DNA from 3 places in the Streptomyces sp. NPDC002018 genome. Region 2 is predicted to be linked to each of the others. Evidence: riboswitches for the same ligand, from Rfam matches in the RefSeq annotation. Region 2 holds a riboswitch; each other region holds the start of a gene.
What was found. A riboswitch is a leader RNA that binds a small molecule or an ion and turns the genes downstream of it on or off. The one in region 2 is predicted to bind S-adenosylmethionine.
Positions count from the first base shown of each region.

Region 1: another riboswitch for S-adenosylmethionine. It lies ahead of ACFYYH_RS16585 (aminotransferase class V-fold PLP-dependent enzyme); the one in region 2 lies ahead of ACFYYH_RS19260 (putative leader peptide).
Region 3: another riboswitch for S-adenosylmethionine. It lies ahead of thrC (threonine synthase); the one in region 2 lies ahead of ACFYYH_RS19260 (putative leader peptide).

Region 1 is NZ_JBIASO010000009.1:13,288-23,339, forward strand. It holds gene ACFYYH_RS16575 (cytochrome bc complex cytochrome b subunit) at 1-764, shown strand, start outside; gene trpD (anthranilate phosphoribosyltransferase) at 958-2,028, shown strand; SAM riboswitch class IV at 2,223-2,340, shown strand; gene ACFYYH_RS16585 (aminotransferase class V-fold PLP-dependent enzyme) at 2,550-4,034, shown strand; gene ACFYYH_RS16590 (Lrp/AsnC family transcriptional regulator) at 4,113-4,394, opposite strand; gene ACFYYH_RS16595 (rhomboid family intramembrane serine protease) at 4,391-5,101, opposite strand; gene ACFYYH_RS16600 (hypothetical protein) at 5,253-5,495, shown strand; gene ACFYYH_RS16605 (NYN domain-containing protein) at 5,529-6,893, shown strand; gene ACFYYH_RS16610 (NlpC/P60 family protein) at 7,215-8,237, shown strand; gene ACFYYH_RS16615 (NlpC/P60 family protein) at 8,508-9,548, shown strand; gene ACFYYH_RS16620 (hypothetical protein) at 9,582-10,052, shown strand, end outside.
Region 2 is NZ_JBIASO010000010.1:262,473-272,524, reverse strand. It holds gene ACFYYH_RS19295 (MFS transporter) at 1-1,044, shown strand; gene ACFYYH_RS19290 (NAD(P)/FAD-dependent oxidoreductase) at 1,361-2,689, shown strand; gene ACFYYH_RS19285 (DUF1684 domain-containing protein) at 2,835-3,683, opposite strand; gene ACFYYH_RS19280 (LLM class flavin-dependent oxidoreductase) at 3,790-4,920, opposite strand; gene ACFYYH_RS19275 (LLM class flavin-dependent oxidoreductase) at 4,935-6,005, opposite strand; gene ACFYYH_RS19270 (NtaA/DmoA family FMN-dependent monooxygenase) at 6,002-7,387, opposite strand; gene ACFYYH_RS19265 (LLM class flavin-dependent oxidoreductase) at 7,409-8,617, opposite strand; gene ACFYYH_RS19260 (putative leader peptide) at 8,759-8,890, opposite strand; SAM riboswitch class IV at 8,929-9,039, opposite strand; gene ACFYYH_RS19255 (glutathione S-transferase C-terminal domain-containing protein) at 9,004-9,852, opposite strand.
Region 3 is NZ_JBIASO010000018.1:143,987-154,038, reverse strand. It holds gene ACFYYH_RS26505 (cold-shock protein) at 73-276, opposite strand; gene ACFYYH_RS26500 (ubiquitin-like small modifier protein 1) at 643-918, opposite strand; gene thrC (threonine synthase) at 960-2,246, opposite strand; SAM riboswitch class I at 2,264-2,391, opposite strand; gene ACFYYH_RS26490 (glucosyl-3-phosphoglycerate synthase) at 2,580-3,638, shown strand; gene ACFYYH_RS26485 (hypothetical protein) at 3,677-4,003, shown strand; gene ACFYYH_RS26480 (trehalose-6-phosphate synthase) at 4,152-5,621, shown strand; gene otsB (trehalose-phosphatase) at 5,743-6,606, opposite strand; gene ACFYYH_RS26470 (DUF3263 domain-containing protein) at 6,813-7,127, opposite strand; gene ACFYYH_RS26465 (extracellular solute-binding protein) at 7,138-8,358, opposite strand; partial or broken gene ACFYYH_RS26460 (ROK family protein) at 8,722-9,597, shown strand; gene nagA (N-acetylglucosamine-6-phosphate deacetylase) at 9,852-10,052, shown strand, end outside.

The sequences.
Region 1 (10,052 bases), on a different contig from region 2:
TGTCCACCGGAGCCCAGCCCGACTGGTACATGGGCTTCTCCGAGGGGCTCATCCGTGTGATGCCCGGCTGGGAGATCAACTTCCTGGGGCACACCCTGGTCCTGGGTGTCTTCATCCCGCTGGTGATCTTCCCGCTGGTGCTGGTCGCGATCGCGGTCTACCCGTTCATCGAGGGCTGGGTCACCCGCGACAACCGCGAGCACCACATCCTGGACCGCCCGCGCAACGCCCCCACCCGTACGGCGTTCGGTGTGGCCTGGCTGACGTGGTACTTCGTCCTGCTCGTCGGTGGTGGCAACGACCTCTGGGCGACCCACTTCCATCTGTCGATCAACGCGATCACCTGGTTCGTCCGGATCTTCTTCTTCGTCGGACCGGTCATCGCCTTCGTCGTCACCAAGCGGATCTGTCTCGGCCTTCAGCGGCGCGACGCCGAAAAGGTGCTGCACGGACGCGAGTCCGGTGTCATCAAGCGGCTGCCGCACGGTGAGTTCATCGAGGTGCACACCCCGCTGGACCAGGCCGATCTGCACAAGCTGACCGCCCACGACCAGCACAAGCCGGCCGAGATCGGCCCCGAGGTCGACGAGAACGGCGTACGCCGCAAGGTCGGCCCCGCCGAGCGTCTGCGCGTGAAGCTGAGCAAGGGCTACTACGGCGAGGGCAACCAGATCCCCAAGCCGACGGCCGAGGAGTACAACGAGATCGCCGCCGCGCACGGCCACGGGCACGAGGAGATCACGAGCGGCCACAGCAAGCACTGATCCACCCGGCCTCACCAGGTCGCCACCACCGAGGGCCCCGGCCCGGTCCCCCCGCGAGGGGAACCGGCCGGGGCCCTCGGCGTACCGTCCGCACTCCGGGCAACCGTCCTGCCGGCCGGGCGTACGCCGATAGGCTTGCGGCGTGGGCCTCGTACGGTCCGCGTACCCGTCCCGGAACCCACCAGGAGCGAGCATGAGCGCTGTGACCCCCGTCGGAGGCGACACCATGGCGGACCGCACCTGGCCCGGCGTGCTGAACCCGCTGCTGCGCGGCGAGAACCTGGGCGCGCAGGACACGGCGTGGGCCATGGACCGCATCATGAGCGGCGAGGCCACCGACGCGCAGATCGCCGGGTTCGCGGTCGCGCTGCGGGCGAAGGGCGAGACGGTCGAGGAGGTCTCGGGCCTGGTGCGCGCCATGTACGCGCACGCCAACACCATTGAGGTGCCCGGCCGTACGGTCGACATCGTGGGCACGGGCGGCGATCTCGCCAAGACCGTCAATATCTCCACCATGTCGGCGATCGTCGTGGCGGGAACCGGCGCCAAGGTCGTCAAGCACGGCAACCGCGCGGCCTCGTCGGCGAGCGGCGCCTCGGACGTGCTGGAGAAGCTCGGTGTCAATCTGGAGCTGACCCCCCAGCGGGTCGCCGAGGTCGCCGAGGAGGCCGGGATCACCTTCTGCTTCGCGGTGAGGTTCCACCCCGCGCTGCGGTACGCGGCCAAGGCCCGCAAGGAACTCGGCGCGCAGACCACCTTCAACATCCTCGGCCCGCTCACCAACCCGGCGCGGGTACGGGCCCAGGCGGTGGGTGTGGCGGACGCGCGGATGGCGCCGATCGTCGCGGGGGTGCTCGCCGAGCGCGGAAACTCGTCCCTGGTCTTCCGCGGCGACGACGGCCTGGACGAACTGACCACCACCGCGACCTCACGGGTGTGGGTGGTACGGGACGGCAAGGTCACCGAGGAGGCCTTCGACCCCCGGGACGTGGGCCTGGACCTGGTCCCGGTCGAGGCGCTGCGCGGCGCGGACGCGTCGTACAACGCGGAGGTCGCCCGCCGCCTCCTGTCCGGCGAGACCGGCCCCGTACGCGACGCGGTCCTGCTCAACTCGGCGGCGGCGCTGGTGGCCCTGGACCCGACGGACGACCCGCTGGACCTCCAACTCGCGGCGGGCATCGTGCGGGCGGCGGAATCGATCGACTCGGGCGCGGCGAAGCGCACCCTGGAACGCTGGGTAACGGCGAGCTGTAGCGCTCTCTGACGGGCCGACAGCGCCCGGAACGCCAACGCACCCCGGGCGGCCGAGGTGCCCCGGCACCCGAACGGGGCCCACCGGCGTACGGCCGGAGGCCCCGGCACCCGGCACCCGGCACCCGGCACCCGGCACCGCCCACACGTCCCGTATCGCGGACACCTGTTGGGGCGCGCGGCACGCTGTGCCATACTCTCGGGCAAGGTCATGAGTGACAGCGATTAAGGCCCCGGCTCGCTGTCCGGCAACCCTCCGTCCGTGGCGGGGTGCCCCGGGTGAAGACCAGGCCGTGGGCAGCGAGGTCCGCGGCAAGCGCGGACCCCTTGCACCTTGGGGTCCTGGTCCTCAAGGGAGCAGTCTCGTGAGCAAGCGAATGCGCTAGGGCCGTCAGGCGTCAGGCCCCTTCTTCAACGCCTCCGCACGGTGATCTCCGTGCATCGAGGCATTCCCCGCCACCGTCGCGGCTCCGACGCGTGCCGCCGTGCGGGTTCTTGAAGCCGTTCCGACTTGTCCCGCCGGGAGATATCGCCATGTCCGCATACCCGAACGCCACCGCCCCCGCCACCGCGCCCGCGCCCGCCGTCTCCGTCGCGCCCGCCCCCGTCGAGCACGGCGCCCCCGTCGAGCACGGCGCCCCCGTCACGCCCAGCGCGTCCGGCGGGCAGAACGCCTCCGTCGAGCCGCTGCCGGTCCTCGGGCGCGATGTCACCGTTCCGCTCGTCACCGGCGGCGAGGTCACCTACGCCGCGCTCGACTACGCCGCCAGCGCTCCCGCCCTCCAGCGGGTGTGGGACGACGTCGCCGCCTACGCGCCGTACTACGGCAGCGTCCACCGGGGCGCCGGGTATCTCTCGCAGCTCTCCACGGACCTCTTCGAGAACAGCCGCCGCACGGTCGCGGACTTCCTCGGCTGCCGCCCCGACGACCAGGTCGTCTTCACCCGCTCGACGACCGACTCGCTCAATCTGCTCGCCGCGGTGCTGCCGGCCGGCTGTCAGGTGTTCGTCTTCGAGACCGAGCACCATGCCTCCCTGCTGCCCTGGCGGGACGCCCGGGTCAGCTATCTGAACGCGCCCCGTACCCCCGCCGAGGCCGTCGCCACCCTGGAGCGCGCGCTCGCGGGGCGTGACCCCCAGGGCCCGGCGCTGGTGTGTGTGACCGGTGCCTCCAATGTCACCGGTGAGCTGTGGCCGGTGCGGGAGCTGGCCGCCGTCGCGCACGCGCACGGCGCGCGGATCGTGCTCGACGCCGCGCAGCTCGCGCCGCACCACCCCGTGGACATCGCCGCGCTGGACGTCGACTGGGTCGCCTTCTCCGGGCACAAGCTGTACGCGCCCTTCGGCTCCGGGGTGCTCGCGGGCCGCGCCGACTGGCTCCAGGACGCCGAGCCCTATCTCGCGGGCGGTGGCGCCAGCCGCGCGGTGACCCGCCGGAGCGACGGCGGGGTCGAGGTCGCGTGGCACACCACCGCCGCCCGGCACGAGGCCGGATCCCCCAATGTCATCGGGGTGTACGCGATCGCCGCCGCGTGCCGGGCGCTCACCGAGGCGGGCTTCGACACCCTGGTCGCCCGTGAGCAGCGGCTCGTCGCCCGGGTGCGCGCGGGTCTCGCGGAGGTGCCCCAGGTCAGGGTGCTCTCCCTGTTCGGTGACGACGCCCCGCGCGTGGGTGTGCTCTCGTTCGTGGTCGAGGGGTGGAACAGCTCGCACTTCGCCGCCGCGCTCTCCGCGGAGTACGGCATCGGCGTACGGGACGGCCTCTTCTGCGCCCACCCGCTGGTACGGAACCTGCTGGGCACCGACCCGCAGGACCCGGGGGAGTGCGGTGCCCCGGAGGCGGAGCCGGGCGAGCGCTCGCTGAACGCGATCCGGGTCAGCTTCGGCGCGGGGACCCCGGACGAGCACGTGGACCGGTTCGTGCGTGCCGTACGGGAGCTGGTGAGCGAGGGAGCGCGCTGGAACTACCGTACGGAGGACGGCCGTTGTGTCCCGGACCGGGACGGCACCGCGGTCTGACGGGCGCGACGGGCGTGACGGGCGACAGGCGCGACGGGCGTGGCCGGGAGGCGGCCGCAGGTCCTGGCCGGCCAGGACCTACGCGTCGAGTCCGATGGCGAAGGCCGCTTCGAGGTCGTGCTGGGAGTACGTACGGAACGCGACGTGCGTGTCGGTGGCCTCGACGCCCTTGATCTTGCTGATCCGGCCGGGGATCACATCCGCCAGATCGTCGTGCTTGGCCACCCGCACCATGGCGATCAGGTCGTACGTACCGGTCACCGAGAAGACCTCGCTGACGCCGTCGAGCGCGGCGATCGACTCCGCGATCTCGGGGATCCGGTCCACGCTGGTCTTGATGAGCACGATCGCGGTGATCACGGTTGACGTTCTCCCTCGGTGGCCGCGGTGTGGTCTTCCACTCTATCGGTACGCCAGTAGCGCACCCAGGCGTAGAGGAAGCCGGTGCAGAAGCCCACGAGGTGTGCGAGATAGGCGACGCCGGGGCCCGAGCCCGCGCCGCGCGCCGCCAGCCACTGGAGCGCGAACCAGAAGATCAGCACGATCCAGGCGGGGAAGCGCAGCGGCAGGAAGAACAGGAACGGGAAGAGACTGGTGACCCGGGCCTTCGGGAAGAGGTACAGAAAGGCGCCGAGCACCCCTGAGATCGCGCCCGAGGCGCCGACCAGGGTCTGGTCCGAGGCCGCGTTCACCACCGCGTACGCGAAGAGCGCGAGACAGCCGACGGCGAGATAGAAGAACAGGAAGTGCGCCCGGCCCATCCGTTCCTCGGCCATCGCGCCGAAGACGAACAGAAACAGCATGTTGCCCAGCAGATGCAGCCAGCTCCCGTGGACGAAGAGCGCGGTCAGCGGCGTGAACAGGGCGTGCGGGGAGCCGCTCAGCAGCTCGACCGGGATGACGCCCCACCGCTCGAAATAGAGGATCTGCGCGTCGAGGAGCTCCGCACCCCTTCCGTACGCGGGGTTGAAGCCCGACGCCGGACTGAACAGGAAGGCCAGACAGCACAGGCCGATCAGTGTGTGGGTCACCACCGGTCCGTCGGCCGTCGTCCGCGACGTATTCACTGACAGAGCATGGCTTACCGGGAGTGAAGGGTACAGAGTGCCTCGCCGCTCCCTGGGGTGGCCCGGAGGCCGTAGGGTTGCAAGGAGTACATCCGCTGTTCGACGGCGCACCGCGGGCGACAGCGGGCGGGACGACGAAAGAGGACGCACGATGACGACGGTTCCCCTGCCGACGGCCGCCACCCGGTGGCGCTGCACACTGTGCGGCAATCTCACACGTTTCGACGTGACGCGATCGTCGAAGGCCGTCGAGTACGTCCATCTGGACCTGGCGGGGGAGCCGAGGGTCGAGGAGCGCGAGGTGGTCAGTGAGACCATCGAGTCGGTGCGCTGCCGTTGGTGCAACGCGGTGGACCAGATCGAGCTGGTGGACAGGCCGGGCGCCGGTTCCTGAGGGAGCCGCCCGAAAGGGTATGGGGTGACGGATGTGGAGCAGGCCGCAAGCGGTGCCGAGCCGGCCGGTGCGGCCGGCGGTGACGCCGCGGAGGCGCTGGACCGCCCGCTCCCGGACGGGGTACGGCGCAGGGTCGTCGCGCTGGTGTCGGACGCCTTCGGCGGTCTGACGGTCGCCGAACTCCCGGCGCAGTTGCGCCAGTACGCCCGGTTCACCCCGAACAGACGGGCCAAGTTCGCGGGTAACGCCATGGCCGCCGCGCTGGAGAGCGACCCGCTGTTCCGGCAGCGCATCGGGGAGCGCATCAGCCACTCCCAGCCGGAGCTGGCCGGGGCCCTGGAGTCGGGATCGCCGCCCGCCGCCGCGGATCCGGTCGATGTGGCCGCGGCCGCCTATGTGCTCAGGCCCCCCGGATGGGTGAAGTTGGTGGCCGCCGCGGGCGAGGAGGCCCAGCGTGCGGACGCGGAGCGCGCCGACGAGGAGGCCCGCCGCGAACTGGAGCGGCTGCGTGAGGAACTGGCCGTGGCCAGGGCGCTCACCAAGAGCGAGACCGAGCGGCTGCGTACGGAGCTGGAGGCGGCCCGCAAGGAGGCCGAGTCGCTCCACCGCAAACTGCGCAGTGCCCAGAGCGATGTGAAGCGGGGCGAGGCCGCCCTGCGCCGGGTGCACGCGGAGACCGAGACGGTCAGGGCCGAGGCCGCCGCCGCGGTGTCGGCCGCCGAGAGCGAGACCCGCCGGATCAAGGCGCGGCTCGGTGAGGCGGAGTCGGCCGTGGAAGCGAGCCGCAGGGCCGCCCGTGAGGGCCGCTCGGTGGAGGACATGCGGCTGCGGCTGCTGCTGGACACCGTGCTGGAGTCGGCCCAGGGGCTGCGGCGCGAACTGGCCCTGCCGCCCGCCGCGGTCCGGCCGGGGGACACGGTCGACGCGGTCGAGCCCGGCCGTATGTCGCCCAAGGACGTGGCGGCCCGCGCGCTCTCCGAGACCGATCCCGCGCTGCTCGATCAGTTGCTGGCGCTCCCGCAGTCACATCTGATCGTGGACGGTTACAACGTCACCAAGACCGGTTATCCGACGATGCCGCTGGAGAAGCAGCGGCTGCGGCTGCTGGGCGGGCTCGCGATGCTCGCGGCGCAGTCGGGCGCGGAGACCACCTGTGTCTTCGACGGCGCCGAGCTGGCGGCGCCGGTGCTGCTCGCCCCGCCGCGCGGGGTCCGGGTGCTGTTCTCCAAACCGGGCGTCACCGCCGACGAGTTGATCCGTCAGCTCGTCAGGGCCGAGCCGCCCGGCAGGCCGGTGGTGGTGGTCTCCACCGACCGTGAGGTCGCGGACGGGGTGGCGCAGGCCGGCGCGAGGCCCGTGGCGTCCGCCTTGTTGCTGAAGCGGCTTTCGCGTATCTAGTCAACAGGTGGGGTCAATGACCGAATTGGCCCTGCCTTGTGGGATCACTGTGTCAAATGTCCATCACTGTCTGTGTACTGTCTGTAAATTATGCGCGTCGTGATGGGGATTTTCCTCCCCAGGATTTGAACTGATCACAAGAAGGTCACTATGGTCAGGCGTCGAACCTTCGCGCGGTTGATCACCCACCCGGGGTGACAGCGAAGGAACCGCCGATTTCATGCAGTTCAGCCCAGTTGGCAGGGGTACGGGACGCATGGAGCCGGGGCCCTGCGTCCCCCATGGCCCGGTAGGCGGCTGAGGAAGAAGGAGCTCGCCTCCGTGGCGTCCCACCGTCGTCCCAAGCAGCCGAGCCGCGCCCGTGTGACCGTGCTCACCGCGACCGCTGCCGCCGCTGTCGCCCTCACCTCCCAGGCCGCTCAGGCAGATCCCAAGCCGAGCAAGAGCGACGTCAAGGAGAAGGTCAACAAGCTCTACGAGGACGCCGAGAAGGCCACCGAGAAGTACAAGGGCGCCGAGGAGCAGCAGAACAAGCTCGCCAAGCAGGTCGACGCCCTCCAGGACAAGGTCGCCCGTGGTCAGGACGAGCTGAACGAGCTGCGGGACAGCCTCGGTTCGATGGCCAGCGCCCAGTACCGCACCGGTGGCATCGACCCCGCCGTACAGCTCTTCCTCTCCTCCGACCCGGACAGCTACCTGGAGAAGGCGTCCACGCTCGACCAGGTCAGCGCCAAGCAGGCCGAGTCGCTCCAGCAGATCCAGGAGAAGCAGCGGTCCCTCGCGCAGCAGCGCAAGGAGGCCCAGAGCAAGGTCCAGGACCTCGACGACACCCGCAAGGAACTGCGCGCCAAGAAGGACGAGGTCCGCGGGAAGCTCGCCGCCGCGCAGAAGCTGCTCAACACGCTCACCGCGCAGGAGCGCGCCGCGCTGACCGCCGACGAGTCCCGCGCCAACCGCGCCAGCTCCCGCGCAGACCTCGGCAACTCGGTGCCCGCCTCGCAGCGTGCGTCCGCCGCGTTCGCCGCCGCCCAGGGCAAGATCGGCACGCCGTATGTCTACGGCGCCTCGGGCCCCAGCTCCTTCGACTGCTCCGGGCTCACCTCCTGGGCGTACGCCCAGGCCGGTGTCTCCATACCCCGGACCTCCGAGGCCCAGGCCAACGCCGGTACGCGCCTCGGCCAGAGCCAGCTCCAGCAGGGCGACCTGGTCATCTTCTACGGCGACCTGCACCACGTCGGCTTCTACGCGGGCAACGGCCAGGTGCTGCACGCCCCCAAGCCGGGTGCCAGCGTGCGCTACGAGTCGATCAACAACATGCCGTTCCAGTTCGGTGTGCGTATCTGACTTCTCTGACCTCCGCCGCGTCGGGATCCCCACCGGATCCGGACGGTCACACCCGCCCATTCGGGCGAATTCCCGCGCCTCCCGCTGACTCCGCGCCCCGCCGATGACCTGTGGTCTACGGCGGGGCGTCACTTTGTGTGCGCGGGGCGGTCGTTGGCCGCTCCGTGGTCGCCCGGCTACTGTCTGCTCCCGCGGCTCCGGCCAGTGGTCCGCCCGTCGGGCGGCCGGGGGCCGCGTCAGTGCGTTCAGCGGAAGGAAGTGCGGCCTCCTGTGGTGTCCCATCGCCGTTCCTCACACCCCGGCTCCGGGCTCGGTTCGCGCGGCAGCGCGGCGGTGGCCCTGTCCGCCGCCGCGGCGGCCACGGCGGCTGCGGCGCTCGGAGCGGCCCCGGCGGGCGCCGACCCGCGGCAGTCGCCCGAGGCGACCCGGGCCAAGGTCGACCGGCTGTACGAAGAGGCCGAGAAGGCGACCGAGCAGTACAACCGGGCGACCGAGCGGGTGGAGCGGCTGCGCGCGCTCGTGGACCAGGCACAGGACAGCGCGGCGCGCGGCCAGGAGAGCGTCAACCGGATGCGCGGGGCGCTCGGTTCGGTCGCCGGTGCCCAGTACCGCTCCGGCGGTATCGATCCGGCCCTCGCCCTGCTGCTCTCCTCCGACCCCGACAGCTATCTCGACAAGGCCTCCGTCCTGGACCGGGTCGGTGAACGCCAGTCCGGCACCCTGAGGGAGCTCAAGCAGGCCCAGCGAAGGCTGGGACAGGTGCGTATGGAAGCCGCCCACGATCTGACCGAGCTGGAGCGCAGCCGGGCCGTCGTCGCCCGCCACAAGCACACGGTCGAGGGGAAGCTCGCACAGGCCAGGCGGCTGCTGAACTCCCTTCCCGCCTCCGACCGCGAGTCCTACGACCGGGCCTCCCGCTCCGGCCGTGACGGACTGCCGGTGCTCTCCGGCGCCGGGCCGGCCTCCGCGCGGGCCTCCGCCGCGGTCCTCGCCGCCCGGCGCGCGGTGGGCAGGCCCTATGTGTGGGGGGCCAACGGGCCCTCCGGCTTCGACTGTTCGGGGCTCACCCAGTGGTCCTACGCGCAGGCGGGCGTCGGGCTGCCGCGCACCTCCCAGGCGCAGCGGTACGCGGGCCGTCAGGTCTCCCTCTCCGAGGCGCGGCCCGGCGATCTCGTGGCGTACCGCGACGACGCCAGCCATATCGCGATGTACGCGGGCAACGGCCAGGTGATCCACGCCCCGTACCCGGGCGCCTCGGTGCGCTACGACCCGGTCGGCATGATGCCCGTCTCCTCGGTCACACGCGTCTGATCCGCGCCCCGGGCACCCCGTACGATCGGCCGCGTGGCAGGTCGGGCGCGCACGACGGCGGGACGGCACGGTACGCGTCGGCGTGCGGCGGTGCTGTGGCCGGCCGTGCTCCTGCTGGTGCCGCTCTGGGGCTGTACGGCCCCGGCGAAGGCCCCCGACAGCGCCGCCGCGCGGATCGGGGCGACCCTGGACCGCAGGGCCGCGGCCGTCCTGGACCGGGACGAGCGGGCGTATCTCGCGGTCCTCGACCCGGCCGCGACGGCTCTGCGCGCCACCGGCCGGCGTGAGTTCCGTGATCTCGCCGGGGTGCCGCTCGGCTCCTGGGAGTACCGGCTCACCGGGGTGGAACGCTCCGGTGGCCGGGCCACCGTACGCGCCGAGCTGCGCTACGGGCTCGCGGGCTACGACCGTGCTCCGGTGTCCGCGCCGCGTGTGCTGGAGCTGAGGGAGCGCGCGGGGCGCTGGTACGTGACCGCGGACCGGCCCGGCGAGGGCGGCGCCCGG
Region 2 (10,052 bases):
ATGAGCTCGTCGCTGGGCGTGGGCGGTGCGCTGGGACTTCCGGCCGCGGCGCTGCTGGCGCAGTACACCAACTGGCATGTGCTGTTCTGGGTGGCCGCCGGACTCGCCGTGCTGGTGTTCGTGCTGGTGAGGGCGTTCGTTCCGGAGTCCGAGGTACGCAGCGGCGGCCGGTTCGACCTGGTGGGCGCGGCAGGGCTGTCCGCCGGGCTGGTCTGTCTGCTCCTGGCCATCTCCAAGGGCGCCGACTGGGGCTGGGGCAGTGGTACGACCCTGACACTGATCTGCGCGGCAGTGGCCCTGCTGCTCGTGTGGGGATGGTGGGAGCTGCGGACCGGGCACGCCCTGGTGGATCTGCGGGTCACGATGCACCGGCAGGTACTGCTGACCAATCTCTCCTCGATCATGCTGGGCTTCGCCATGTACGCGATGTCCCTCGTGCTGCCCCAACTGCTCCAGATGCCCACGGCCACCGGATACGGACTCGGACAGAGCATGGTGGCGGCGGGCCTCTACATGGGGCCGTCCGGTCTGGTGATGATGGCGGTGTCGCCGCTGTCGGCCCGTATCACCGCGGCCTGGGGCGCCAAGGTGTCGCTGATGACCGGCGCGGCCACGATCGCCGTCGGTTACGCGCTGGGCATCGTCCTCATGAGTGAGGCCTGGCAGATGGTGATCGTCGGATCGGTCATCGGCGCCGGGGTCGGCTTCGCCTACGGCGCCGTTCCCGCTCTGATCATGTCGGCGGTGCCGGTCTCGGAGACTGCCTCCGCCAATGGACTCAACAGCCTCATGCGTTCCATCGGCACCTCGGTGTCCGCGGCCGTGTGCGGTGTCGTCCTGGCCCATATGACCACGCGCTTCGGTGACTTCGCCCTGCCCTCGCGGGACGGCTTCCGTACGGCGCTGATCATCGGATGCGCGGCCGCCCTGGGCGCGCTTGTGCTGGCCGCGTTCCTGCCGGGCCGGCGTCCGGCCGCGGTCCCGGCGGGAGCCGACACGGGAGTGGATGCCCTTCCCGCCTCCACCTCGGCGGCCAAGGCCTGATCCGTATACGGGTCGTGCGGCTCGTGCGAGGGGTGCGGCTCCTGCGGGGGAAGCGGGTCGTACGGCTCGTGCGGGCCGTTCCGCGTACGGGGTTCCGGCTCCGCCCCGGGGGCGGGGCCGATTCCTGTCCGGCGCGATGCAGCACGGTGAAGGATGCAGCACGGTGAAGGGAGTGGCGAAGGGAGTACAGGGTGCTCCCGGTGCGTCCGAGCGACGCGGCCACGGGGAAGGGATGGCCGGAGAGCGAGAACGTACGGGGCGGCCCGGCGGGCGCACACAAGTGCCGGGCGCGGCCCCCAGGCGAAGGGCGGTGGCCATGCCCGTGACGCGCGGAGCGCCGGATGTGCTGGTGGTGGGGGCGGGGCTCGCAGGCCTCGCCTGCGCGCACGACCTGCTCCGATCCGGTCTCGACGTGTGTGTGGTCGAGGCATCGGACGGCGTCGGAGGACGTATGCGCTCCGACCGCGTCGGTGACGGTTCCGGTGACACGTTCGTCGTCGACCGTGGCTTCCAGGTCTTCAACACCTCCTACCCCCAGGTGCGACGGCGCCTGTCCCTGCGCGAACTGAGGCTGCGGCCCTTCACACCGGGTGTGCTGGTCCACACGGACCGCGGACGGTTCCGTTTCAGCGACCCGACGCGCGGTGCGGCACACGACCCGGGACGCACTGGGGCACACGACCCGTCACACGATCCGGCGCGCGGACCGGCGCGTGGACCGCGCCGGTACGCCGATCTGCTGCCGGGGCGCCTCGCCGGGGCCCGCGACCTGCTCGCCCTGGGCGTGCTCTCGGCACGAGATCTGCTCGCTCCCGTACGAATCCTGAAACGCGGTGAGGAGAGCACCACACGGACCGCGCTCGCGACGGCCGGCTTCTCCGAGGAGTTCGTCGAGCGCTTCTTCCGCCCGTTCCTCTCCGGCGTCTTCCTGGAGGACGAGTTGGAGACCTCCAGCCGGGTCTTCCATCTCGTATGGCGCAGCATGCTGCGCGGCACCCTCTGTCTGCCCACCGACGGGATCGGCGCGGTACCGGCGCGGCTGGCGGACGCGCTGCCCGACGGCACCGTACGGCTGGACACCGCCGTCGGCCGGCTCACCGACGAGGGCGCGCTCCTCACCACGGGCAAGGAGATCGGCGCCCGTGCCGTCGTGGTGGCGACCGGTCCGGGACCCGCCGCGGCGCTGCTGCCCGGCCTGGAGGTGCCGCCGTACCGCGTGGTCTCCACGTACTACCACGTGTGCGAGCCGTCACCGCTGCCCGAGCCGACGCTGCTCATGGACGCCCGGCGGCGCTTCCTCAACACCTGCGTGCTCAGCGAAGTCGTCCCGGGGTACGCGCCGGCCGGCCGCTCCCTGGTCGCGACCTCGGTCCTCGGAGAGGATGAGCCCGGCCGCGAGGGCCGGGTGCGCGAGGCGCTCGCCGAGGTCTACGGCGTCGCCACCGGCGGCTGGGCGCCGCTGACCGTACGCACCGTACGGGACGCCCTGCCCGCCATGCCGCCCCCGCAGCCGCTCAGCCGTGCGGCGGCGGTGGGACCGGGGCGCTATGTGTGCGGCGACCACCGGGCCACGGGCTCCGTCCAGGGAGCGCTGGCCTCCGGCGCGCGGGCCGCACGCGAAGTGCTGCGTGACGTCGGCGGCTGAGAGGCCGATGAGCGGGGGAGCAGGGAGCAGGGGGCGGGGGCTCGGACGCCCGGTCGGACCGGCCGTCCGCGATCGTGGGCGTCGTCACCTCCCCCCGCACCCCCACAAGCCATGTACGGAGGACCGGACGTACCTACCTACCTACCTACCTGCCGCCGGTGCGTTCGTACGGGATCTTCTCGCCGGCCTCGACGGCGACCGGCAGCTTGTTCTCGGCCGGAGGCAGCGGGCAGGTGGCCAGGTCGGTGTAGGCGCACGGCAGGTTGGTGGCGCGGTTGAAGTCGATGACCACCGTGCCCCGGTCGTCCGGCGGGGGGACGGAGACGGCGCGGTTGGCCGCGTAGGTGGTGACGCCGGAGGTGGCGTCGGTGAACAGGACCAGGAGGCTGCCGGGCTGCTTGCCGTTGAAGGCGGTGAGCCGGTGGGTGCGGCCGTCCAGCGTGAACTCGACCTGCCCGGGGGCGTCATAGACGTGCTGGAGCCCCTCGACCGCCGCACCCACGGTCACGGCGCGGGGAGCGTCGAACGGGAGATAGCGGCCGGTCAGTGCCCAGCGGGGGTCCGGGGTGTAGGCGGGGGTGCGGATGTGGTCGAGCAGCAGCTTGTTGTCGGGGTGGCGCGGGCGCAGGATGTCGTGGCCGCCGCGCTTGGCGACCTCGATCACGGCGTCGCCCGCTGTGGCCAGGAGGCTTGCCCGCTCCGCGACGGCCCCGAAGTGGTACCGGCCGCGTACCACGGCGCCCTGGACGGCCAGTTCCTCGCCCTCGTCCAGGTCGACCGTCACACCGTCGTCGGCGGTGGACCACGCTCCGGGCGCGTCGGGGAACCGGGTCGGCTCACCGTCGAGCCACCGCAGGCTGGTCACGGCGAGGAAACCGTGCGGATCCGCCAGGTTCCGTTCGCGCTGGGTGTGCCATTCCTCCCACTGCCGGACGAACTCCGTCCGGTCGGCGCCCGCGTCGGTGCCTGTTGTGCCGGTGTGCTGGATCGTCATGTCGGCTCCTTGTCGGTGGCGGTGCGCGTCCCGGGCGGCGGAACCGGCCCGGGGTCGTTCTTCTGCCGGGTCCGGATCGGCCGGTCACCGTCGGCGGCGGCGGCGGTCATCGTCGGCTCCATTCGCCGGCCAGCAGTTCGTAGGAGCGGACCCGGTCCGCGTGGTCGTGGGTGATGGTGGTGACGGCCAGCTCATCGGCGCCGGTGGCCTCGCGCAACGTCTCCAGTTGGTCGGCGACCTGCCGCGGCGAACCGACGAACTGGGTGTCGACACGGTCCTCGACCAGCGCGCGGTCCTCCTCGGTCCAGGCGTGCGCGCGGGCCTCGTCGGGAGTGGGGAAGGCGATCGCGCCCTCGCCGCTGCGGATGCTGCGCACCCACAGGCCGTAGCCGGTGGCCAGCTCGCGGGCGGTCGCCTCGTCCTCGGCGACCACGACGTCGGCGGAGACGGTGACATACGGTCGCGCCAGCTCGGCGGAGGGGACGAAGGCCGCGCGGTAGGCCTCGGCGGCCTCCAGTACGGTGGCCGGGCTGACGTGGTAGTTCGCGGCGAACCGCAGCCCGTTGGCGCCGGCGACCTCCGCGCTGATCCCGGCGCTGCTGCCCAGGATCCAGACCTCCACCCGGGCCCCTTCGCCGGGTACGACATGCGCCTCGACCCCGTCGTCGGTCGCGTAGGTGCCGGCCAGCAGGGCGAGGATGTCGGCTATCTGCTCGTCGTAGGGCTGGGATTCGGCGCCCGGCTGCGTCAGCAGCTTCTTGTGCAGGGCGAAGCGCGGGGAGCGCAGCAGATGCTCGAAGGAGAAGGGGGCCGGGATCTTCAGCCCGCCCGGGGTGCGTCCGTCCACGACGGCCGTGGCGCCGACCAGTGCCGGGCGCCGGCCGGCGGGCGTGGGCCGGCCGCCGGACCGGCCCAGGCCGAGGTCGAAGCGGCCGGGATGCACCGCGTCGAGCAGCCCGAACTCCTCGACCGTGGCCAGGGCGGTACGGTGTCCGAGCTGGACCGCGCCGGAACCGAGCCGGATGGTCGAGGTCGCCGCCGCGGTCAGAGCCAGGACGACCGCCGGAGAGGTGCCCGCGACGCCGGGGTTGAGGTGGTGCTCGGCGAACCAGTAGCGGGCGTAGCCGAGGCGCTCGGCGTGCTGGGCCAGGTCGATGCTGTTGCGCAGCGCCTGGCCCGCGCTGGACCCGGACGAGATCGGCACGAGGTCCAGAACGGCCAGAGGGGTGTTGGCCACGATGGTTCTCCTTGTCAGTGGGTCGCGGCGGGCGCGACCGGGCCCCAGGCGAACGGCGGGTCGGGGATCTCACGGCGCAGCGTGGGCGCGATGTCGGACTGGAACAGCTCCAGACTCTCGCGGTGCTGGGCGTCGCTGAGGCCGCCGGCGTCCGCCGCCAGATGCAGCACGCTGTGGCCGAACCGCGCGTGGTAGCGGTGCACCTTCTCGATCACCTGCTGCGGGCTGCCGATCAGGGCGGAACTGCGCTCGACGAAGTCCTCCAGGGTGCGGAAGACCGGTTCCAGACCGAGCTTCTTCTGGAGGGCCAGACCGCCCTCGAAGACCGGCCGGTAGGCCGCCAGCGCCTCCTGCGAGGTGCGGGCGGCGTAGTAGCCGGCCGTGCCCGCGCCCACCACGGCCAGGGCCGGATCGTGACCGTAGTGCTCCCAGCGCTCCCGGTAGTAGCGGATGAGCTCGGCGTACGGCTCGATCGGATTGGTGACATTGGCGGAGAAGAGCGGGTCGCCGTAACGGGCGGCCAGGTCCACCGACTCCCGGCTGGTCGCGCTGCCGTGCCAGACCCGCACCGGCCGCTGGAACGGCCGGGGCCAGACCTCGGCCTCCTTCAGCTCCGGGCGGAAGCGCGTCGGGTACGTCACCTTGTCCTGCCGCCAGATCCGGCGGAACACCTCGTACGACTCTGCGTTGCGCTCCCACTGGTCCTCGGGGGTGACGTGGAACAGCTCGCGCTGCGCCGCGCCGTTGCCCTTGCCGACGATCAGTTCGAGCCGGCCCCCGGAGAGATGGTCGAGGGTCGCGTAGTCCTCGTACGCCCGCACCGGGTCGAGCAGACTCAGCGTCGTCACGGCGGTGAACAGCCGGATCCGCCGGGTGAGGGCGGCGAGATGGCTCAGCACCACCGTCGGCGAGGACGAGATGAACGGCCGCTCGTGGCGCTCGCCGACACCGAAGCCGTCGAAGCCCAGTTCCTCGGCGAGCAGGGCGTTGTCGACCACCTCCCGGAAGCGGTCCCGGGTGGACTTCTGTACGCCGGTCACAGGATCCGGGGCGTGCACGATCAGGGTGATGGCCAGGAACTTCACGATGCCACTCGCTCGGCCGGCGCGTCGGCGTCGGGGTGGGCGAGGCCGAGGTGGTCCCGCAGGGTGGTGCCCTCGTACTCCGTGCGGAACACGCCGCGCTCCTGGAGCAGCGGGACCACGGTGTCGGCGAAGACGTCCAGCCCGCCGGGGGTGATGTGCGGGACGAGGATGAACCCGTCGCTGGCGTCGGCCTGCACGAAGGAGTCGATGGTCTCGGCGACCGTGGCCGGGGAGCCGATGAAGGACTGACGGGTGCCGGTCTCGATGACCAGATCCCGGATCGACCACTTGTTCGCGGCCGCCAGCTCCCGCCACTCCCGGGCGGTGGCCAGCGGGTCGCGGTACATCCGCACCTGGGCGCGACCGCGGGCGATGGTGTGCTCACCGAGGTCCGGATCGATGTCGGGGAGCGGGCCCTCCGGGTCGTACGCGGACAGATCGCGGTTCCAGACGAATTCCAGGTGCTTGATCGCGGTGGCCCCGCTGACCTGCTGGCGGCGCACCTCGCGGGCCAGCTCCTGCGCCTCGGCGTCCGTGTCGCCGAGCACGAAGGTCGCGGCGGGCAGGATCAGAAGCTGGTCGTGGGTGCGGCCGTGGCGGGCGAGACGGCTCTTGACGTCCGTGTAGAACGCCTGTCCCTCCTTGAGGGTGCTGTAGCGGCTGAAGATCGCGTCCGCGCTCGTCGCCGCGAACTCGCGGCCTTCCTCGGAGTCGCCGGCCTGGAAGATGACCGGGCGTCCCTGCGGGCTGCGAGGGACGTTGAACTGCCCGGCGATGTCGAAGTGCCGGCCCTGGTGCACGAAGGCTCCGGCCCGCGCGTCCCGCAGGAAGGTGCCGGACTCCTTGTCGGCGGCGATCTCGTCGCCCCGCCAGGAGTCGAACAGCTCGGTGGTGGTGCTCAGGAACTCCTTCGCCCGCGAGTAGCGCTCGTTCTGCGGCAGGAAGCCGCCGCGGCGGAAGTTCTCACCGGTGAAGGCGTCCCACGAGGTGACGACGTTCCAGGCGGCGCGGCCGTCCGACAGATGGTCGAGGCTGGCGAACTGGCGGGCCACCTCGTAGGGCTCGTTGAAGGTCGAGTTGATCGTGCCGGTCAGGCCGAGGCGCTCGGTGACGGCGGCGAGCGCGGTCAGGACGGTGAAGGTGTCGGGCCGCCCGACGACGTCCAAGTCGTAGATCCGGCCGCCCTGTTCCCGCAGCCGAAGGCCCTCGGCGAGAAAGAGGAAGTCGAACTTGGCGCGCTCGGCGGTCCGCGCGAAGTGTACGAACGAGCTGAACTCGACGTGGCTGCCCGCCTGGGGGTCGCTCCACACGGTGGTGTTGTTGACGCCGGGGAAGTGCGCGGCGAGGTGGATCTGCTTCTGCGGCGTGGCGGACTTGCTCATGACTCGTACGGTCCTTCCGGCTCAGACGGCGGCGTAGCGGTTGGCGGGGCGGGGCAGTCCGAGCAGTCCGCGCAGGGTGCTCGCCTCGTACGCGGTACGGAAGGCGCCACGGCGCTGGAGTTCGGGCACGAGACGGCGGGTGATCTGCTCCAGGTCGTACGGAAGGGCGCCGGGCCGCAGCCGGAAGCCGGTCAGCCCGGTGTCCCCCCATTCCTCCAGCAGATCGGCGAGTTGCGCGGGCGACCCGGTGAAGACGCGGGCGTCGCTGCTGTACTCCGTGCCGGCGCGTTCGTCCAGACGGGCCTTGCGCTCCGCGGCGGCGTCGGGGTCGTCGTCGAGGAAGACCACCAGGTCGCCGAAGACATGCACGGTCTCGTCGGCGCGGCCGGCGGAGGCCTGCGCCGCGCGGATCTCCGCCAGGATGGTCCGGGCGTCCTCGGCTCCGGCCGGGGTGACGAATCCGATGTCGGCCGAACGGGCGACCAGTTCGTACGGGACCGTCGCGTGCGCCAGCGCGGTGACGAGCGGCTGTCCCTGGGGCGGGCGCGGGGTGATCGAGGGGCCCTTCACCCGGAAGTGCGCGCCCTCGAAGTCGATGTAGTGCAGCTTGTCGCGGTCGATGAAGCGGCCGGTGGCGACATCGCGGATCTCCGCGTCGTCCTCCCAGCTGTCCCAGAGCCGGCGCAGCACCTCGACATAGTCGGCGGCCTCGTCGAACAGCTCCTTCACCCATGGCTGTCCCGCCGCCGAGGCCAGGTCCTCGGCGCGCAGGCCCGGCACCGTACGGCGGCCGAAGTGCGCGGCCTCGTCGGCGCGGCCGGACACCCTCACCTGGATCCCGGCCCGTCCGGTGCTCACATAGTCGAGGGTGGCGATCGCCTTCGAGAGGTGGAAGGGCTCGGTGTGGGTGACCACGGCGGTCGGGATCACCCCGATGTTCCGGGTCAGCGGCGCCACCCGGGCGGCGATCAGTACCGCGTCCAGCCGGCCCCGTACCTGGTCGGTGCGCTCGTCCGGCTCGACGTGCCGGGAGGTCTGGAGGCTCAGCGAGTCATCGATGGTGACGAAGTCCAGCAGCCCCCGCTCGGCCTCGGTGACCAGGCCGGTCCAGTACCGCGCGGTGAACAGTTCGTCGGGCCGGGCGCCGGGCTCCCGCCAGGCCGCGGGGTGCCAGCCGGCGCCGTCGAGGGCGACGGCCAGGTGGAGGGGTGCGTGTGATGCTCGGGGCATGGGCTTACTGCTTCCTGTGAGCATGCCGAGGGACGTCCGCGCCCGTGCTCGGCCGGGGCGGAGATCCGCGAGATGAAGGGTCGGCGACAGTGGCGAAAAGTAACGAGAGCAAGGAGGAAGGCGGGCCGGGCGCGGAAAGGCCTAGGCGGCCGGCTGGGGCGCGGCGACGGACTCGTACGCCGGACACAGGGCGGCGGCGACGCGCTGGAGATCGATGTGCCGTCGCGAGTACGTGGCGATGGTGACCATGGGCCGCTGAGGGGCTCCCCGCACTGCCGTCACCTCCATCCCGGTCGGCTCACACCGTGTCGGGCTCGCGCTTGCCGAACCGTCCGGCTCCGCCGGGTCGTCACCTGGAGCACCCCGCCGCGCGGGAGGGTTGTAGGTCAGCAAGCCAGGGCTTGACGCTGACACTCTTGACCTGCCGGAACCGTAACCCGGCCGCCGTCGCCGACACAATCCCTCTCCGATGAACACGGATCCTCACCGATGTGTTCCCGCTGTCCCTCCGTACGCGGAGTCTCCGCACGGGGAATCTCATGGAAGGCCGGATGGGCACCCAGCCGCTGGACGTACGACCAGAGGCGCTCGCCGGCGGCGACTCGCCGCAGGGCGTCGGCGTCCAGATGGACGAGGGCCACCCACAGATCCACATCCGCGGCCGTCAGTGTGTCGCCCAGCACATAAGGGCGGGAGGCCAGTTGTCGTTCCAGAAGGTCCAGCGCCGGGGCCTGGGCCTGGGCGAGGTTCTCCCCCAGGAGTTGACGGACCGCGTCGATGTCGGCGGCCAGGGCGGCGGGCCGCAGCCGGGGCAGAGCGGCGTTGTCCTGGTCGGTGAAGTGGAGGGCGAGGTCGTCGAGGATGTCGGGGGTGTGGTTGCTCACCACCCGTCCGCTCCACAGGTCGCACAGCGCGGGCACGGTCAGCGGACCGTCGTAGTGGTGCCGGGTGGTCTCGTAGGCCGTGCGCAGCGCCGCGGGCGGGTCGCAGGCGTCGGCCGGGGACGGAAGGACGGTGGTGCTGACCGAGTCCTCGAGTCCGAGCAGACCGAGGGTGATGGAGACACGCAGCGAGCGCGGACAGCCCAGCGAGAGATACAGATGGTAGCGGTGGGCCGCCGGGTAGTAACCGCCGCCCAGATCGGCGCCGATACGGTCGCGGAAGCGCGGGGCGGTGCCGGGGCGGGAATCGCGACGTGCCGCCGGGAAGGACGTCTGCGTAAAGGTCTCGGACATGGCTCTCTCCAGGGATGCGGTGGAGCCCCGGTGACTTCTTCGGCGCCGGTGGCCGTACGGGAGGAGGGTCCGGCGGCGCGCGGCAGCGCACAACGCCCGGACCCGGGACAGCGATCGTGGAGCTGGTTCGGCTCAGACGGCCGGAGAGCATCCGTTGCGGAGCCGCAGCAGATCGATATGGCGGCGCCTGGTCAGCAGGC
Region 3 (10,052 bases), on a different contig from region 2:
GTCCGTATCCCATCTCTGGGATACGGACCCCTCGGCGTGAGCTGAGTGCGTCGGTGGCCGATCGCGCCGGGATCAGACGGCGAGCTTGACCATGTCCGCCTGCGGACCCTTCTGGCCCTGCGAGATCTCGAACTCCACTCGCTGACCTTCTTCAAGGGTGCGGTAACCGTCCATCTGGATCGCGCTGTAGTGGACGAAAACATCCGCACCACCGTCGACCGCGATGAAGCCGTATCCCTTCTCCGCGTTGAACCACTTGACGGTGCCCTGAGCCATGCCTAACTCCCCTATTACTGGCCCTTCCAGGGGGCCACACTTCGCGCCGGAACGCGTCGACCGCGGCTGAATGTATCTGCCCAACTGCCCTCTGCAACAGGTCAATCGGACGAGAATTCTGGGCATGGCTGAACACGCATAGCGACGAATCCACTGCGTTCCCGGGCAAGTCGGGCCGGGCAAAGCGCACCTACCGCGCAAACAACACCACGACTTCGGCTCCATCTTGTCGCGTTCTCATACACGCGCGATCTGGGGAGCGGAGGGGCGTTCCCACACTCTATCGCGTTCAACCATAAAGAATGGCTCCCTCCGCTTCTCTTGCGGAGGGAGCCATACCAGTTACCGGATGCCGTCGTGCGAGGCTCAGCCTCCGGCGACCGCGGGAATGATCGAAACGCCGGCGCCGGCCGGGGTCGCGGTCTCCAGACCCTGCTCGAAACGGACGTCGTCGTCGTTCACATAGACATTCACGAACCGGCGCAACTTGCCCTGGTCGTCCAGGACACGCGCGGCGATACCGGGGTGGCTGGCCTCCAGCGACTGGATGACCTCGGAGAGGGTCGCCCCCTCGGCCGCGACCTCGGCCTTGCCGCCGGTGTACGTACGGAGAATGGTGGGGATGCGGACATTGACGCTCATAGTGGTGTTCTGCCTTCCGTCTTCCGTGACGTCCGTGGGGATCAGTGGGCCAGGCCCGCGTCGCGGAACGCGTCCAGGCTCGGGCGGATGGTGGCGGTCGGGCCCGTCGTCGGCGCCACCGCGTCCAGAGTCTTCAGTCCGTCACCCGTGTTGAGGACCACGGTCGTCAGCGCCGGGTCGAGCACACCGGCCTCGATCAGCTTCCTGGTCACACCGACGGTCACCCCGCCCGCGGTCTCCGCGAAGATGCCCTCGGTGCGCGCCAGCAGCTTGATCGCGTCGACGATCTGCTCGTCGTCCACGTCCTCGACCGCTCCCCCGGTGCGGCGGGCGATGTCCAGGACGTAGGGGCCGTCGGCCGGGTTGCCGATCGCCAGGGACTTGGCGATGGTGTCCGGCTTCACCGGCCGTACGACATCGTGCCCGGCCTTGAAGGCGGCGGAGACCGGCGAGCAGCCCTCGGCCTGGGCACCGAAGATCTTGTACGGGCGGTCCTCCACGAGCCCCAGCCTGATCAGCTCCTGAAGTCCCTTGTCGATCTTCGTGAGCTGCGATCCGGAGGCGATCGGGATGACGATCTGGTCGGGCAGCCGCCAGCCGAGCTGCTCACAGATCTCGTACGCGAGGGTCTTGGAGCCCTCGCCGTAGTACGGGCGGAGGTTGACGTTGACGAAGCCCCAGCCCTCGCCCAGCGGGTCGCCGATCAGCTCCGAGCAGAAACGGTTCACGTCGTCGTAGGTGCCCTCGATGCCGACGAGTTCACCGCCGTACACCGCCGCCATGACGACCTTGCCCTGCTCCAGGTCGTGCGGGATGAACACGCAGGAGCGGAAGCCGGCACGGGCCGCCGCGGCGCCGACCGCGCCCGCCAGATTGCCGGTGGAGGAGCAGGAGAGCGTGGTGAAGCCGAAGGCGCGGGCGGCCTCGACGGCAATCGCGACGACACGGTCCTTGAAGGAGTGCGTCGGATTGCCGGAGTCGTCCTTGATGTACAGGGAGCCGGTGACACCCAGTTCACGGGCGAGATTGTCGGCCTTGACCAGCTTGGTGAAACCGGGGTTGATGTTCGGCTTCGAGGCCACATCGGCGGGGACGGGCAGCAGCGGCGCGTACCGCCAGATGTTGTCCGGGCCGTCCGCGATGCGCTTCTTCAGCTCTTCGGGGGTGCCGCTCGGCAGGTCGTAGGCGACTTCGAGCGGCCCGAAACAGCTCGCACAGGCGAAAATGGGGCCGAGGTCGAAACGCTCTCCGCATTCGCGGCACGAGAGGGCGGCGGCGGGTCCGAGGTCGACGGTGTCGCTGGCGTGGTCGACAGTCTGCACAGCCATGATGGCGAGGCCCTTTCTCCTCATCTTCCTTACGACGCGTTTCGCCGCAAGACGGAATTGGCACCTTCCCCACCGTGACCTCGCGGTCGGCGGGAGGGTTGCCGGGACTTCAACGGGCCGTTCCCTCAGTCCCTCTGGATGAGCGCTATGGCGCCGGACCCTGGGTCCGGTGCGTTTTTTCACCTACCGACCCCGGCATGCGGTGGTCAGTCGTGTTGTTCAAGACTGTAACCGAAGGAGCGGACGGTTGAGATAGTGGTCCGCACCGCGAGATGGATCACGTTCGCCCGGTTCGCGGGCCGCGTCCGAGGATCACGTCAGGGAGTACCGACCGTGCTGGAAGAGGTGGAACGCTGGCTGACCAGGCGTTCCTGGTCAGCGGCCGACCGTACGCTCGACCGGCTCCTGGTGGCGAAGGCCGCGCGCGGCACCACCGTGAGCGTGGTGCTTCCGGCGCTCGACGAGGAGGCGACCGTCGGCGCGATCGTCTCCGTGATACGGCGCGAGCTGATGGAGCGGGCACCGCTCGTCGACGAGCTGGTGGTGATCGACTCCGGCTCCACCGACCGTACGGCGGAGGTCGCCGCGGCGGCGGGCGCGCGGGTGGTGCACCGGGACGCGATCCTGCCGCGGCTGCCCGCGCTGCCCGGCAAGGGCGAGGTGCTCTGGCGGTCACTGCTGGTGACGAGCGGCGATGTGGTGTGCTTCGTGGACGCCGATCTGCGGCACTTCTCGGCGGATTTCGTGTCGGGGACCGTGGGGCCGCTGCTCACGGACGCGGACGTGCACTTCGTGAAGGCGATGTACGACCGCCCGCTGCGGGAGGGCGGCCCCGACGGCGCCCGCGCGGACGCCACGAGCACGAACGGCGTGGGTACGGGCGGGGCGGATACGGGCGGGGCGGACGGCGCGGGCACCGGCGGCGCGGGCACCGGCGGGGTGAGCGGTCAGGGCGGACGGGTGACCGAACTGGTGGCGCGCCCGCTGCTCAATCTGCACTGGCCGCGGCTGGCCGGCTTCGTCCAGCCGCTGGGCGGGGAGTACGCGGCCCGGCGCTCGCTGCTGGAGCGGCTGCCGTTCCCCGTCGGGTACGGCGTGGAGCTGGGCCTGCTCGTGGACGCGCTGCACACGGTGGGCCTGGACGCGCTGGGACAGGTCGACGTGGGGGTGCGGCACCATCGCCACCAGGACGACCGGGCGCTGGGCCGGATGGCCGCGGCGATCTACCGTACGGCTCAACTGCGCCTGTCCCGGGGACACTTGGTCCGGCCGGAGCTGACACAGTTCGACCGGGGCGAGAACGGCTTCGTACCGCGCACCTACTCGGTGGACACGGAGGAACGGCCGCCGGTGCGGGAGATCGCGGAGTACACGTCCGGACGCGCGGCGTAACCACGGATCACCCTACGGATTGCCTACATTGCGCCCTTATGAGGGCAAAACATCTGATTATCTGCCGATTCGTCGGGGTGCTGGTCGGAACGCTGGTGCTGCTGGCGCCGGGGCAGGCATCGGCCATGACGTCCGCACCCCTCCAGGGACCCCCGCGCGCGCCGCTCCAGCCGGTGCTCCATCCCTCCATCCCCTTCCACGAGCTGTTCCACCAGCCCCCGCACGAGCCCCTGCCCGGGTCGCTTCCCGGGCAGCTCGCGGACACCGGAGGGGCCGCCGAACGGCTGTGGCTGCTGGGCGGCGTGGCGCTCGCGCTGACCGGCGCGGGAGCGGTGGCACTGGCCGCGACCCGTGGCCGCCGCTGAGGCGCGCGGGACGGCCGGCCGGTGGCCGGCCGGGGACCCGCCGGGCGCCCGGCCGCCGGGTGACCGCGCCGGTGACCGGCCCCTGACCGGGCGTAGGCCACACCGTCCGTACGTTTGAGCGTTTACATGACGGGCTAGGTTTCGGCACATGGTTACCGAGCCGCCCTCCCGGGCCCAGGTCCCCCCTGCCCCGGCCGTCTCCCGGGCCCAGGTCCTCGTCGCGTCCAACCGCGGCCCCGTCTCGTACACCGTGCGCGACGACGGCACGCTGACCTCCAAGCGCGGCGGCGGCGGTCTGGTGTCCGGCCTGTCGGCCATCGGCTCCGGCGCGGACGCCGTGTGGGTCTGCGCGGCGCTCGGGGACGGCGACCGCGAGGCGGTCCGGCGTACGGGCGGCCGGCTCGACCCGGCCGACACGGGCGGGCAGCGCGTGCGGATGCTGGGGATCGCGCCGGAGGTCTACTCGGACGCGTACAACGGCGTGGCCAACTCCACGCTCTGGTTCGTCCACCACCTGCTCTACCAGACCCCGCTGGAGCCGTCCTTCGGCCCGGAGTTCCGCCTCCAGTGGGCGTCGTACGAGGCTTACAACCGGGCCTTCGCGGAGGCGCTGGCGGACGAGGCCGCGGAGGGCGCGGCGGTCCTGGTGCAGGACTACCACCTGGCGCTGGTGCCCGGGATGCTCCGGGCGCTCCGCCCCGACCTGCGCATCGGGCACTTCTCGCACACGCCGTGGGCCCCGGTGGACTACTACCGCCTGCTGCCCGACGACATCGGCCGCCAGTTGCTGCGGGGCATCCTCGGCGCGGACCGCGCGGCTTTTCTGACCCGGCGCTGGGCGGACGCCTTCACGGCCTGCTGTACGGAGCTGCTGGGCGGGACGGGCAACACCAGGATCGGGGTGCACGGTCTGGGCTCGGACGCCGACTTCCTGCGGGAGCGCGCCCACCGCGCGGACGTGGACGAACGGATCGTCACCCTGCGCGAGCAGATCGGCCGTTCGACGAGCACGGGCGAGGTCCGGAAGACCATCGTCCGCGTGGACCGTACGGAACTGTCCAAGAACATCGTCCGCGGCCTGCTCTCCTACCGGCGGCTGCTGGCCGACCACCCGGAATGGCACGACCGGGTCGTCCATGTCGCCTTCGCCTACCCCTCCCGGCAGGACCTGGAGGTCTACCGCGACTACACCGCCGAGGTGCGCCGGGTGACCGACGCGATCAACGACGAGTTCGGCACGGAGGACTGGTCCCCGGTCGTGATGCACGTCCAGGACGACTTCGCCCGTTCCCTGGCCGCGTACCGGCTGGCCGACGTGGCCCTGGTCAATCCGATCCGCGACGGCATGAACCTGGTCGCGAAGGAGATCCCCGTCGTCTCGGAGCGCGGCTGCGCGCTGGTGCTCTCGCGGGAGGCGGGAGCGTACGAGGAGATGGGCGAGGACGCGCTGGGGGTGAACCCGTACGACATCAGCGCCACGGCGAAGGCCCTCCACGAGGCGCTGAGCATGCCGCTCGACGAGCGTACGGAACGCGCCAAGCGGCTGGCCGCGGCGGCGACGGCGCTGCCGCCGCAGCAGTGGTTCCTGGACCAGCTCACCGCGCTGCGCGCGCTCTGAGGCACCGGCCCCCGGGGCGCCGGCCCCCGGGGCACCGGCTTCCGGGGCATCGGCCGCCGAGGGACCGACCCGCCGACCGCCGGACCCGGGAGGTCGGGCGGCGGCGTCGGTCCGGAGGCCGTCAGTCCTGGGGCCGCGCGTCCAGGGCCTGGGCCAGTGCCGCCAGGAAGTCCACCACCGCGGCGGGGCCCGGGAGCCGGAGATCGGCCCGGTCCGCGAGTTCGGGAACCTCCGAGCCGCTGCACACCAGCAGGCCCGGGTGACCGTCGGAGCGGAGTTTCTCGACCGCCCCGAAGGCGGGCAGGTCGCCCAGGTCGTCGCCCGCGTAGAGGACGGCCCCGCCGCCCACCTCGCGCACGTACTCCAGCAGCGCCGCGCCCTTGTCCACGCCGGGCGGGCGCAGCTCCAGGACCATTCGGCCCGGTTCGACGATCAGTCCGTGGCGGGCGGCGAGTTCGCCCAGCGGCTCGCGCAGGGCCTCGAAGGCGGCCTGGGGGTCGGTGGAGCGGCGGGTGTGGACCGCGACCGCCTGGCCCTTCTCCTCTATCCAGGTGCCGTGCCAGGCGTCGAACCGGTCCAGGAATCCGGGGAGTTCGGCGCGGACGGCCGCGACGCCCTCGTGCGGGGCGGGAGCGCGGACCGTCCCGCTGACGGCGTCCCAGCGCTCGGCGCCGTAGTGTCCGAGCACCACGAGATGCTCCAGACCGGGCACCCCGGCGAAGCCGCCGTAGCGGACGGCGACGCCGGCGGGCCGGCCGGTGACCACCGCGACGGACGCGACATGCGGCGCGAGGGCGGCCAGGGCGGTGACGGCGCGCGGATGGGCGCGGGCCTGGTCGGGGTCGGGGACGATCTCGGCGAGGGTGCCGTCGAAGTCGAGGGCGACGACGGCTTCGCCCGGCCGGGCGAGAAGCGCGGCCAGGCCGTCGGCGCCGGCGGGAGTGGTCGGTTCCGGAAGGGGGACGGGGTACGGGTTGCTGCCCATACCCCGACCCTATCGGCGTACCCGCCCCGACGGTCCGGAACCGATCGTTCCGATGCCCCGCGCACCCGCCCGGACCGCCGCGACGAGGCCACACGCGGCAAGGCCGCTCGCGAGGGGTCCGCCACGAGGGATCCGCCACGACAGGTCCACCACGGGGGATCCGCCACGACAGGTCCACCACGAGGGGTCCGCCACGGCGGCGGCGGTCAGCGGCTCTCGCGGCGCGCGTTCCTGACCCGGCGCAGTCTGTTCACCGTCACCGCGTCGTGCTCCGCCGCGCGCGGATCGTCCAGCAGCGCGCCCAGCAACTGGTAGTAGCGGGTCGGTGAGATGCCGAGCTGCTCCCTGATCGCGCGCTCCTTGGCACCGGGGCCCGGCCAGCCGCGCCGCTCGAAGGCGAGCACGGCGCGGTCCCGTTCGGACAGCCCGGCGGCGCCGCGCGGCTCACCGGAGCCGCCCGCCCCGGTGTCGGGGCCGGCGGGACCGGTGGCTTCGGCGGGGTCGGGTGTGGGCGCGCTCATACCCGTGACGCTACTCGGCGACCTCCGCGGCCGTCGCGTCCCGGGCTATCCGCCCGAGGATGGCCGCCGGGTTGCCGCCGGGCGCGACCGCCTCGCCGATGTGGTCCTTGATGTCCTGGCTGACGCCTCCCCAGGACTTCTTGCCGGACGGATACAGCTCGGCGGTGGGCAGCACCTTCTGGAAGGTGCTCAGCTCCTTGAAGCCCGCGTCCGCCGCCATCGCGTCATTGGCGCTGTAGGTGACCGGCAGCAGGTCGTACTGCCCGACGAAGTCGAGGACGTTCTTGTCCTCGTAGACATAGTCCAGGAACGTGCCGATCTCCTTGGCGTGGCCGTTCTGCCGGAAGGCCATCATCCAGTCGGCCACGCCCATCGACGGCTTGTCCTTGCCGTCGAAGCCGGGCAGCGGCAGCATCCCGACGTCGATGCCCGCCTGCCGCGCGTCGAGCAGCAGCGTGGGATGGCCGTTGAGCATGCCGACCTGGCCGCTGGTGAACGCCTTGAACGCGGTGGTCCTGTCGAGTTTCGACGGGGCGATCGGACCGGTCAGGCCCTCTCCCACGAGGTTCTTCTTGAGCCACTCGAAGGTCTTGATGTTCTGGTCCGAGTCGATGTCGTACGAGTCGTCGGCGTTGTCGATATAGCCGCCCCCGCCGCTCAGCAGCCACATCATGGTCTCGCCCTGCGCCTCCTCGGAGCCCAGCGGAAGCGCGATCGGAGTCGTCACCCCCGCCGCCTTGAGCGCGCGGGCGTCGGACTCGATGTCGTCCCAGTCCTTGGGCGCGCTCACACCGGCCTGGGCGAAGAGCTTCTTGTTGTAGAAGAGCAGCCGGGCGGAGGCGATGAAGGGCAGTCCGTACTGAATGCGATTGACCTTGCCCGCGTCCGCGAGCTGGGACAGGAAGTTCGCCTGTGTGGGTACGGAGACCACTTCGTCCACGGTGTAGAGCTTGTCCTGCTTGGCGTAGTCGGCGTAGGAGCCGATCTGCGCCATGTCGGGAGCCTTGCCCCGCTTGACCATGTCCGCGACGTCCTGGTCGACGGTCTTCCAGGAGCGGACATCGACATCGATCTTGATGCCGGGGTGTTCGGACTCGAAATTCCTGGCCACCTCGGCCCAGTATTTGTCGGATCTGTTGGACGATCCATTGCCGTAGTCGGCGGCGACGAGTCTGAGGGTGACGTCCCCCGAACCCGCCGTGCTGCCACAGCCGGCCAGCGCCATTGTCATACCAAGTGCGGCTATCGCCGCCGTCGCTCCCCGAAAGCGCTGCTGCACAGCTCTGTTCCGCCTCTGTTCTTCAGTGTCGTTCGGCGTTCTTCGGTGTTCGCCGGTGATGCTTCAGTGCCGCTTCGATGCTCTTATGAATCTGTGATTTTCCCCTATCCGGAGGTTTACGGTCCATGTAAGGCCGGTTTCGCTTCGGCAACGTCTGGCCCAAGAGCCCGCGCGGATCCCCTCGCCCTCCGCCGGGGATCCGCCGTTTGTATGGACACGCAACAATCCAGGACAGTGGACTAGACCTTTCATGGGTCCACGCGCGAGACTGTCTCTGTGAGACACGTCATCGCCCTGGATGTGGGCGGCACCGGTATGAAGGCCGCCCTGGTCGGGGCGGACGGCGCCCTGCTGTACGAAGTGCGGCGGGCGACCGGCAGAGAGCGCGGCCCCGACGCCGTCGTGGAGACCATCCTCGGATTCGCGGCCGAACTGCGCGCCTACGGCGCCGAGCACTTCGGCGAGAGCGCCGTGGCGGCGGGGGTCGCCGTCCCCGGGATCGTCGACGCCGAACGCGGTGTCGCGGTGTACGCCGCCAACCTCGGCTGGCGTGACGTACCGATGCGTGAGCTGCTCGCCGAGCGGCTCGGGGGCGTACCCGTCGCGCTCGGGCACGACGTGAGGACCGGCGGTCTCGCCGAGGGACGGCTCGGCGCCGGCCGGGGCGCCGACCGGTTCATGTTCATACCGCTGGGCACCGGGATCGCCGGGGCCATCGGCATCGGCGGCGTGATCGAGGCCGGCGCCCACGGCTACGCGGGCGAGATCGGCCATGTCGTGGTCCGTCCCGACGGCCCCGAGTGCGGCTGCGGGCAGCGCGGCTGTCTGGAGACGCTCGCCTCGGCGGCGGCCGTGAGCCGCGCCTGGGCTGCGGCGAGCGGCGATCCCGGGGCGGACGCCGCCGACTGCGCCAAGGCCGTGGAGTCCGGCGACCCCGAGGCGGTACGGGTCTGGCTCGACGCGGTCGACGCGCTCGCGGCGGGACTGGTCACCGCGCTCACCCTGCTCGACCCCCGCACGCTGATCATCGGCGGCGGTCTGGCCGAGGCCGGGGAAACGCTGTTCACGCCGTTGCGGGCGGCGGTCGAGGAGCGCGTGACGTTCCAGAAGCTGCCCGAGATCGTGCCGGCGGCCCTCGGGGACACCGCCGGATGCCTGGGCGCGGGACTGCTGGCCTGGGACCTGCTGGCCCGGACCGGGTCCACCGCCCCGGGCAGCGAAGCGGCACCCGTCACCACGGCATCACCCGCCACCGAAGCGTCACCCATCACCACAGCACCCCCTGCCACCGAAGCGTCGCCCATCACCACAGCACCTGTCACCACAGCACCTGTCACAGCGTCACCCGTCACCGATGCACCGTCCGTCACCGATGCACCGCCCGCGACCGGATCCCGTGTCGCCCATCCCCCCACCGATCCACTCGCCCCGGAGGTAAGCGCCTGATGGCCGCACGCGCCGAAAGCACCGTTCTCACCGGGGCCAGGGTCGTACTGCCCACCGGAACCGTCGAGGGCGGGCGGGTGATCGTCGAGGGCCGCCGGATCGTGGGCGCCGCCCCGGACGACGCCACCACCCTCGATCTGCCGGGCCACTGGCTGGTCCCCGGCTTCGTGGACATGCACAACCACGGCGGCGGGGGTGCC